One region of the Duganella caerulea genome, then DNA from elsewhere that is predicted to be linked to it. Evidence: predicted binding sites of a transcription regulator. Region 1 holds the regulator's gene; each other region holds the start of a gene.

The links. Region 1 encodes sigma-54, which starts transcription at its own class of promoters, with help from an activator protein. Its sites were predicted from a motif close to TGGCANGNAANCTGCTTT; they were not measured.
Region 2: ACUJB0_RS16825 (TldD/PmbA family protein) is a predicted target of sigma-54. The motif match lies at 1,969-1,986, and genes of this name have one in related genera.
Region 3: ACUJB0_RS00435 (ammonium transporter) is a predicted target of sigma-54. The motif match lies at 1,315-1,332, and genes of this name have one in related genera.

What each region holds. Positions count from the first base shown of each region.
Region 1 is NZ_BPWJ01000005.1:64,704-67,977, forward strand. Features, by position in the region: gene ACUJB0_RS16075 (enoyl-CoA hydratase/isomerase family protein) at 1-529, opposite strand, end outside; gene hpf (ribosome hibernation-promoting factor, HPF/YfiA family) at 622-981, opposite strand; gene ACUJB0_RS16085 (RNA polymerase factor sigma-54) at 1,059-2,537, opposite strand; gene lptB (LPS export ABC transporter ATP-binding protein) at 2,543-3,274, opposite strand, start outside.
Region 2 is NZ_BPWJ01000005.1:229,361-232,634, forward strand. Features, by position in the region: gene ACUJB0_RS16820 (TldD/PmbA family protein) at 1-133, opposite strand, end outside; gene ACUJB0_RS16825 (TldD/PmbA family protein) at 151-1,788, opposite strand; gene ACUJB0_RS16830 (class I SAM-dependent methyltransferase) at 2,196-3,008, shown strand; gene ACUJB0_RS16835 (methyl-accepting chemotaxis protein) at 3,019-3,274, opposite strand, start outside.
Region 3 is NZ_BPWJ01000001.1:103,229-106,502, forward strand. Features, by position in the region: gene ACUJB0_RS00425 (zinc-dependent metalloprotease) at 1-403, shown strand, start outside; gene ACUJB0_RS00430 (PEP-CTERM sorting domain-containing protein) at 504-1,235, shown strand; gene ACUJB0_RS00435 (ammonium transporter) at 1,381-2,583, shown strand; gene ACUJB0_RS00440 (helix-turn-helix domain-containing protein) at 2,584-3,159, opposite strand.

The DNA.
Region 1 (3,274 bases):
CTATGGTCACGCCGGTCACGCCGAGATAGCAGCCCAGCTTGCCCGGCGCGCGCGACAGGAAGTAGCTACCACCCACATCCGGGAACAGGCCGATGTTCACCTCCGGCATGGCCATCTTGGTCCGCTCGGTGACGATGCGCACGCGGCAATCGGGGCCGCCCTGCGCCACGCCCATGCCGCCGCCCATGACCACGCCGTCCATCAGCGCGATGTAGGGCTTGGGATAGAAATGGATCAGGTGATTGAGCGCGTACTCCTCGGTGAAGAAGTCCTCCACCTGCGCGCTGCCGCCCTGCGGCGTGGCGCGGCCGGCGTCGTAGAAGAAGCGGATGTCGCCGCCGGCGCAGAAGGCCTTCTCGCTGCTGCTGCGGATGACCACGGCGGCCACGCCGCTGTCGTCGCGCCATGCCATCAGCGCGTGCGTGATGTCGCGCACCATCGCCAGCGATAAAGAGTTCAAGGCCTTGGGCCGGTCCAGCGTGATGAAGCCGGTTCCGTTGCTGACGCTGGTGTGGACGTATTCGCTCATGAGGTGCGCAGGATAGTGGTGAAAACCCTATTCTATGCGGGCGCAAAAAAGGGCGCCAGTGCGCCCTTAGTTTGATGGTGCCGGGGCCGTTGTTATAGGGCGGCGGCAGCGGGTTCGTAGCTGTCCGGGAGATGCTTGATCGCATCGTGACCGTGCTCTTGGACCTTGGCTTTGTACTTCATGACCTGCCGATCCAGCTTGTCGACCAAGGTGTCGATGGCGGCGTACAGGTCCTGGGACAGGCTTTCCACGTAGACGGTCTTGCCCGACATGCGCAGGTTGATTTCAGCCTTCTGGCGTTTCTCTTTCTCTTTAAGGTTATCTACGGTCAGGATGACAGCAATATCAATCACTTGATCAAAGTGGCGGGTGACGCGTTCCAGCTTGCTCTGCACGTATTCACGGATGGCCGAGGTCACTTCGAGATGATGTCCACTGATGGTGAGATTCATACACACTCCTAAAGATAATGTCGCTTCTTACGGTTAGTGCGGGGCCCATTGCTACCGGGCGCGCAGGAACCAAGTAACTACAAAGACTTGCGGAGACTGACTGGCGGGATCTTTAAAGCTTCGCGATATTTGGCAACAGTTCGTCGCGCAATCACCATGCCTTGTTCTCCCAGCATGTCCGCAATCTTACTGTCGGATAAAGGATTTTTCGGGTCTTCTGCTCCTGTCAATTGCACGATGAGTGCGCGTATCGCCGTCGAACTTGCTTCCCCCCCCGCTTCGGTGGCGACATGGCTACCAAAGAAATATTTCAACTCAAACATGCCATGCGGGGTCAGCATATATTTTTGAGTTGTTACACGAGAAATAGTGCTCTCGTGTAGACCCAGTGTATCAGCAATTTCGCGAAGCACAAGGGGGCGCATGGCGACCGCGCCATGCGAGAAAAAGTTCTTTTGTCGTTCTACTATCGCTTGTGCGACGCGCAAGATCGTGTCGAAACGCTGGCGCATATTCTTGATCAGCCACTTGGCTTCCTGCAGCTGCGCGCCCATCGCGCCCTCGCCTTTTCCCTGCTTGAGCAGGTTGGCGTACATGGCGTTCACGCGCAGGCGCGGCATGACGTCGTTGTTGAGGCTTACTTGCCAGCCGTTGCGCGATTTCTTGACGATCACGTCCGGCACCACGTAGTCCGACACGTCCGACGCGAACGCCGAGCCCGGATGCGGATTGCACTGGCGAATGACGGTTTGTGCCTCGCGCAAATCCTCGTCGTCGCACAGCAGGGCCTTCTTCAATTTGTTGAAGTCGCGCTGGGCAAACCAGGTCAAATGATTTTCCACGATGGCCAGCGCCATGCGCCGCGTGACCATCGGAATGCCCGGCAGGCGCTTGATCTGCAACGCCAGACATTCGGACGCGTTGCGCGCACCCACGCCCATCGGGTCGAAGCTTTGCAGCAGCGACAGCGCGGTGCGCAGTTCGTCGAGGTCGACCTCCAGCTCTTCCGGCAGGCGGGCGTGGATCTCTTCCAGCGCTTCCTCCAGGTAGCCGTTCTCGTCCAGCGCGTCGATGATCAGCTCGACCAGCGCGCGGTCGCGCATCTCCAGCACCGTCACGCGCATCTGCTCCATCAGGTGCTCGCGCAGCGTGCAATGGCTGGCCTCCAGTTGCGGACGCGCATCCTCGTCGTCGGGCGCCTTGCTGCGGCCGGCGTCGCTCCAGTCGACGTCGGCGTCGCTGCTGGTGCTTTCGGTGTCGGCGGCCGGGCCGTCGTAGTTGTCGGCGTCGGCGGCGGGCGCCTCCTGGGCGTTGGGCGGGCCTTCCGGCGGCGCGTCGCCGACCGGGGCTTGCTGGCTGATGGCGCCGTCCGACAGCAGCCGCAGCGAGCGGTCCAGCGGGTCGTCAAGGCGCTCCAGCAGCGGATTATCGGTCAGCAGCTGTTCCAGTTCCTGATGCAGCTCCAGCGTCGACAGTTGCAGCAGCCGGATCGACTGCTGCAGCTGAGGCGTCAGCGCGAGGTGCTGCGACGTGCGCAGTTGCAAAGACTGTTTCATGGGTTTTACATACGGAAGTGTTCACCCAGATACACGCGACGCACCGATTCGTTGGCGATGATGTCGTCTGGCCGGCCTGAAGCCAATACCGTGCCCTGGTTGATGATATATGCGCGGTCGCAGATGCCCAGCGTCTCGCGCACATTGTGATCGGTAATGAGGACGCCGATGCCGCGTTCCTTGAGGAAGCGCACGATGCGCTGGATCTCAATCACGGCGATCGGGTCGACCCCGGCGAATGGTTCGTCGAGCAGCACGAAGCGCGGGTTGGTGGCCAGTGCGCGCGCGATCTCCACGCGGCGGCGCTCGCCGCCCGAGAGCGACAGCGCCTGGTTCTCGCGCAGCTTTTCGATCTGCAAATCGGCCAGCAGGGTGTTGAGCCGTTCATCAATGGCAGCCTTGGATAAAGGCTTGCCGTCCACTTTCTGGATTTCGAGGACGGCGCGGATATTTTCTTCCACCGTCAGCTTGCGGAACACCGACGCTTCCTGCGGCAGGTAGGACAAGCCGAGCGAGGCGCGGCGGTGGATCGGCAGCGAGGAGATGTCGGTGCCGCTGATGTCGATGCTGCCGGCGTCCGACGGCACCAGGCCGACGATCATGTAGAACGAGGTGGTCTTGCCGGCGCCGTTGGGGCCGAGCAGGCCCACCACTTCGCCGCATTCCACTTGCAGGGAGACGTCATGCACGACCTGGCGCTTGCCATAGGTCTTTTGCAGGCCGCGTACGATCAGGGT
Region 2 (3,274 bases), 160 kb from region 1:
ACACGGCGTTGCGCGCGTAGCGGATGTTGCCCTTGCGGCTGCCGGTGATGTTCACTTCGCACTGGTCGCCCTTGGAAAGCGACAGCACCTTGTCGCAGATACGTTTTGCTTCGTCTTGACTCAAATTCTTCATCTCGTGGTCTCCAGGGCTTAGCCGATTTTGCGTGCGGTGTTGATGACGTTGATGCCGTTGAAGCGCGCCGTGCTGGCGCCGTGCGACACCACCGACACCTGCGAAGGCTGCCCTTTGCCGTCGAAGAAGGAGCCGCCCATGCGCCAATCGCGTTCGTCGCACAAACCGGCGCAGGCGTTCCAGAACTCCTGGGTGTTCGACTGGTAGGCCACGTCCTCCAGCATCTCGCCGATCTTGCCGTTCTTGATTTCGTAGAACAGCTGGCCGCCGAACTGGAAGTTGTAGCGCTGCTGGTCGATCGAGAAGGAACCGTCGCCGACGATGTAGATGCCCTTCTTGACGTCCTTGACCATCTCGTCCGGGGTCATCTTCTTTTTACCGGCTTGCAGCGAGACGTTGGGCATGCGCTGGAACTGCACGCTGCTCCAGTTGTCCGCGTACGAGCAGCCGTGCGATTCCTTCTCGCCGATGATGTGGGCCTGGTCGCGCGTGGCCTGGTAGTTGACCAGGATGCCGTCCTTGATGATGTCCCAGCGCTTGCACTTGACGCCCTCGTCGTCGTAGCCGACGTTGGCCAGCGAGCCCGGGGTGGTCTTGTCGGCCACGATGTTGACCAGCTCCGAGCCGTACTTGAATTTCTTCGACTGCCACTTGTCCAGCGTGGCGAAGCTGGTGCCGGCGTAATTGGCCTCGTAGCCCAGCACACGATCGAGCTCGGTCGGGTGGCCGACCGATTCATGGATGGTCAGCCACAGGTGTTCCGGCGACAGCACCAGGTCGTACTTGCCCGGCTCGACCGACTTGGCGGTCAGCTTCTGCTTGGCCTGCTTGCCGGCCGCGCGCGCATCCTCGATCAGGTCGTAGGACTTGGTGTACAGCGTGGTCACGCCGCCGGCCGCCTTGATCTTGTGCTCGGGGCGCGCGTCCAGGTATTCGTAGCCCATGCCGACCGGCGCCGACAAGCCCTGGCGCGAGCGGAACTTGTTGGTCTTCTGGTCGACGGCGGTGGCGAACACCGGCATCCACAGGCGGTGCATGTCCTGGTCGATGTAGGAGCCGTCGGTGGAGGCGAAGTACTTCTGCTGGTTCACCTGGAACAGCAGCGACTGCATGAAGCTGGCGCCGCCCTCCATGCCGGCCTTGTTGGCGGCGATCAGCAGCTCGGCCTTGTCCTTGATGGCGACGGTGCGCCAGTCCTTGACGATGGGCGTGGCCCACGCCACTTCGCCCACGCCCTTGACCGGCGCCAGGATGACCGGCTCGGTCTGCAGCTTGGCGTTGGCCTTGGCGATGGCGACCGCCTGGCGCGCGGCCGCGGCCACGCCGTCCGGCGTCATGTCGTTGGTGGCGGCGAAGCCGTAGGCGCCGCCGGCGATCACGCGCACGCCGACCCCGGCCGATTCGGTGTTGACCACGTTTTCGACGTTCAGGTCGCGGGTGGTGATGAACTGGTTCAGATAGCGTCCCACGCGCACGTCGCAGTAGGAGGCGCCGGCCTGGGTCGCCGCGGTCATCGCGGTGTCGGCCAGCATTTTCTTGAATTGAAGGGCGACTGGCTTGAGCAGCTCTTCCGCCGCGATTGCGCGGCCGAAGGCGGGCAGCAACATCGTACCCAGGGCCAGACTACTAACATTGAGGAATGCACGTCGTTCCATCGTATCTCCAAAAACGTAACAGCAAGGATTAGATTGCGGGCCGGTCGCCCGGGATTCTGCTTTTTATTTGCTCTTCCAGCTGGAACTACTTCGTTACCGCTCGTTGCTTCGCACTACACCTGAATATCCGCCGCCGTTTCCGCGGGTTTTGCAATATTAGCGCCGGATTAAGGAACGAGATAGGCAAAATGTGTGCCACGGGTATTCATGATGCAAGTTGGTGCATTTGCCATGTTTGCCGTGGCCCGGATGTCCGCCGGACTGTCCGCGCGAGTGTCCGGGAGTGTCCGCAAGTGTCCGCCGGGTGTCCGTCCCAATTCGCTTGACCATCTGGCAAGGTTGACCGATGATCGCGCTGGGCGAGCGGCTGCGCATCGCCACAACCATGATCCATCAGGAGACCCTGCATGAAACGAACCGTACTTGCCGTCCTCGCCACCACCATGCTGATCGCGGGCGGCGCCTTCGCCGCAGAGGACGCGGCGCTGAAGGCCGCCATCGCGGCGCCGTCGCGCACGCCGGCCAATGTGGAGCGCGACGTCTATCGCCATCCGTACGAGACGCTGAGCTTTTTCGGCATCAAGCCGACCATGACGGTGGTCGAGCTGGCGCCGGGCGGCGGCTGGTACACCGAGATCCTGGCGCCCTACCTGCGCGACCACGGCAAGCTGATCGCCGCCGGCGACGACCTGGCCTCGCCCGACGCCAACGAACGCAAGGGCGCCGAGCGCTTCATGGCGCGCCTGAACGCCAAGCCGGAGGTGTACAACAAGGTGGCGCTGGGCGTGTTCTCGCCGCCGCGCAAGTATGAGTTCGCGCCGGCCGGCAGCGTCGACATGGTGCTCACGTTCCGCAATGTCCACAACTGGATGGAGACCGGGCCGGACAACCTGAAGGTGCTGTTCGGCAGCGTCTACACCAGCCTGAAAAAAGGCGGCGTGTTCGGCGTGGTCGAGCATCGCCTGCCGGCTTCCAAGACGCAGGACAAGGATGCCAGCACCGGCTACATGCACGAGAAATATGTGATTGGCCTGGCCGAGGCGGCGGGCTTCAAGCTGGCCGACAAGTCGGAGGTCAACGCCAATCCGAAGGACAACGCCGATCACAAGAACGGCGTGTGGGCGCTGCCGCCGACCTACGCCAACAAGGACGAGGACCGCGCCAAGTACAAGGCCATCGGCGAAAGCGACCGCATGACGCTGAAGTTCGTCAAGCCTTAGTTCAGACGCGTCAGAAGCGCGTGAACTTGGTCTCGTCCGGCGCGCCCTCGGCCACCAGGTCGAGCTTGCGCGCCGGACGCTGCGCCTTGGCGCCCGCGTTCAGCACGGCGGCCCGGCGCGGCGCCGCGCTGCGCTGCGGCGTGGCGACCGCGTACTGCTTGAACACCGCCATCAACAGGCCCAACTGCTCGGCCTGGGCGCTCATCTCCTCCGACGTGGCCGCCAGTTCCTCCGAGCTGGCCGCGTTGACCTGCGTGGTCTGGCTC
Region 3 (3,274 bases), on a different contig from region 1:
GCTCGATCCGGCCCGCATCAACCGCGTCGCTTGGCAGCACGCGCGCGACGCGCAGCAGCCGGGCGTGCAGGAAGTGCTGTCGCTGCTACTGCAAAAGACGTGGAAGCGCGAGCCGGTACCGGCATCGCTGGCCGGTGGCGAAGCGGTGCAACTGGCCGCCAACTGGGTCGTGGTCGACGCCACCCTGAATCTGCTCGACGGCGGCAAGCTGCATCCGCAGGTCGACGCCGAGGTGCGCCAGTCCGCGCGCGAGCTGGCGCAATGGCTGCAAAAGAACCCGGGCAAGGGTGTGACGGCAGACAGCCGCAAACAGGCGGCCCAGGTGATCACAGACTATCTGAGCGATCCCCGCAGGGTGAAGTTGCGCCACTTGTCGGAGGCGCCACCGGGAGCACCTATCTAAGTTTCGCCAATGTGGCCGGTAAACGTTGACTTTTGATTAATGGGGATGCATACTCAATAAAGTTATCAACGATGTAACTTTTAAAAGGGTATGGACGCTTATGAAATTTTCGACGAAGAAATTACTTGCGATACTGGCAATGGGAGCGTGCGCGGTAACCAGCTCAGCGCGCGCTTACAACCTGGTGGAAATCGACAGCGCCAAGGCGACGTACTTTTACGATTCCGACTTCTGGGGACTGGGCAACGTCACCCTGAGCGGCAGCACACTGAGATTTAAGCCGACCGGCTTCAGCGCGCACGTCGAGGTTACCGCGCCCGGCGACTTCCAAAAGGATGAACAGGTTTATCGCGGTCAGGCCAGCATTCTTGCCGTGGCCAAGAGTGGTTACCAGTTCACGCAGCAGACGCCCAATCTATCGTCCGCAAGGTATAACATCTCGCCCGACGGTGAGGTATTCGGGGCCTACCTGGCCGAAACCGACATTGCCCACGCCGGCACTTATACCGGAGGCATTTTTGTCCCGGACGGCAGCGCCGACGTCCGATCGGATAGCTTCGGCAGCGCCCTTAGTTCGCGCGGTGCGTCCCCGGTCGGCAACTTGTATGCTGGCGAACCGGAAATTGGGCTTACTGGCCCGAAAGCACTGTCGTTTGATACCATTTTCAGTCTGGAAGTCTACCGTCTGGATCCGGGTACGGCAGACATAGCGCTGAATTACGCCACCTACAAATTCACCATCGACCCGGTTCCCGAGCCGCAAACATACGCCATGCTGCTCGGTGGCTTGATCTTGTTTGGTGCGCTGGCGCGTCGCCGCGCACCAAAATAAGGCGTGTTTTGATGTGCACACGGCCGAATGGATAATATAAAACAACATTAAAACATAGACTTAAGATTTTGCACCAAATTGGAACGGAAATTGCTTTCCATGTTAGTTCTTTATTTTGTGTGCATTATTTTGGGGAGTGATTTTAATGTCTGGATACAAAGACGGCGCCGATGCCTTGTTTGTCTTGCTCGGCGCCATCATGATTTTGGCTATGCATGCCGGTTTCGCTTTTCTGGAGCTGGGCACAGTACGTAAAAAGAACCAAGTCAACGCGCTGGTGAAAATTCTGGTCGATTTTGCCGTGTCGACCATCGCGTATTTTTTCGTCGGCTACAGCATCGCTTACGGCGTCAACTTCTTCTCCTCGGCTGAGGTGCTGGCCGCCAAGAACGGCTATGAGCTGGTCAAGTTCTTCTTCCTGCTGACGTTCGCCGCCGCCATCCCGGCCATCATCTCGGGCGGCATCGCCGAGCGCGCGCGCTTCCATCCGCAGCTGATCGCCACCGCGCTGCTGGTTGGCCTGGTCTACCCCTTCTACGAGGGCATCGTCTGGAACCACCGCTTCGGTGTGCAGGAATGGTTGATGTCCGCCTTCGGCGCCGAGTTCCACGACTTCGCCGGCTCGGTGGTGGTGCACGCGGTCGGCGGCTGGATCGCGCTGCCGGCGGTGCTGCTGCTGGGCGCGCGCCGTGGACGCTACATGAAGAACGGCGCCATCGCCGCGCACCCACCATCGTCGATTCCCTTCCTGGCGCTCGGTGCGTGGATCCTGACGGTGGGCTGGTTCGGCTTCAACGTCATGAGCGCGCAGGCGCTGGACAAGATGAACGGCCTGGTGGCGGTGAACTCGCTGATGGCGATGGTCGGCGGCACGCTGGTCGCGCTGCTGATGGGGAAGAACGATCCCGGCTTCGCCTACAACGGCCCGTTGGCAGGCTTGGTGGCGGTGTGCGCCGGCTCGGACCTGATGCATCCGCTGGGCGCACTGGTCACCGGCGCCATCGCGGGCGCGGTATTTGTCTGGATGTTCACGCTGGCGCAGAACAAATGGAAGATCGACGACGTGCTGGGCGTATGGCCGCTGCACGGCCTGTGCGGCGCCTGGGGCGGCATCGCTGCGGGGATCTTCGGCCAGAAGGCGCTGGGCGGCATCGGCGGCGTATCGTTCGCCGCGCAACTGGGCGGCACCGCGCTGGGCGTGGCGATCGCGCTGGCCGGCGGCTTCGCCATCTACGGCGTGCTGAAAGCCACGCTTGGCCTGCGCCTTGATCCGGAGGACGAGTTCCAGGGCGCCGACCTCGCCATCCACCGCATCAGCTCCACGCCGGAGCGCGAATCTAACTGGTAATTACCGGTGTATGACCACCAGCACAGCCTTCGCCTCGGTCTTGCCGACGTTGCGGATGATGTGCTGCTGGTCCCCCGGGTAGCGCGCCGTGCTGCCCAGCTTTACCTTCTTCTTGTCGGTTCCGACTTCCACCTCCACTGAGCCGTGCAGCAGCGTCAGGTGCTCCTGCGCGCCCGGATCGTGTCCCTGCGACGCCAGTTCGCCGCCCGGCGCCAGCGTCAGTTCATACCACTCATATTTGCTGGCCAGTTCCAGCGGACCCAGTATGCGCAGCACGTAGCCGGCGTGATGGCCCGGCAGGGTGGGGATTTCGTGCGCGTCGATCACGCGGATGGTCTCCGTTTCCCGCTCGGCCGTCGCCAGCAGCTCGCCGATCTGCACGCCCAATGCATTGGCCAGCCGCCAGGTGATGGCGATGGTGGGATTGGCCTTTTCGCGCTCGATCTGGGACAGCATCGACTTGGAGACGCCGGCAATGCGCGACAGATCCTCCAGTGTCAGGCCACGGGCCAGCCGCAGCCGCTGCAGGGCGGCGCCGACTTCTGGAGGTGCATTGGTTGAAACAGGTGTTTTCATTGTTTTATTCGGCAGATGGGCTAAATTTCAAGTGAATCATTGCGCGCGCGTGGCTTGCGCTGTTCACTGGTGTTCTGTAATATTCGATATATTGAATTTGAGTTCGACATAACGG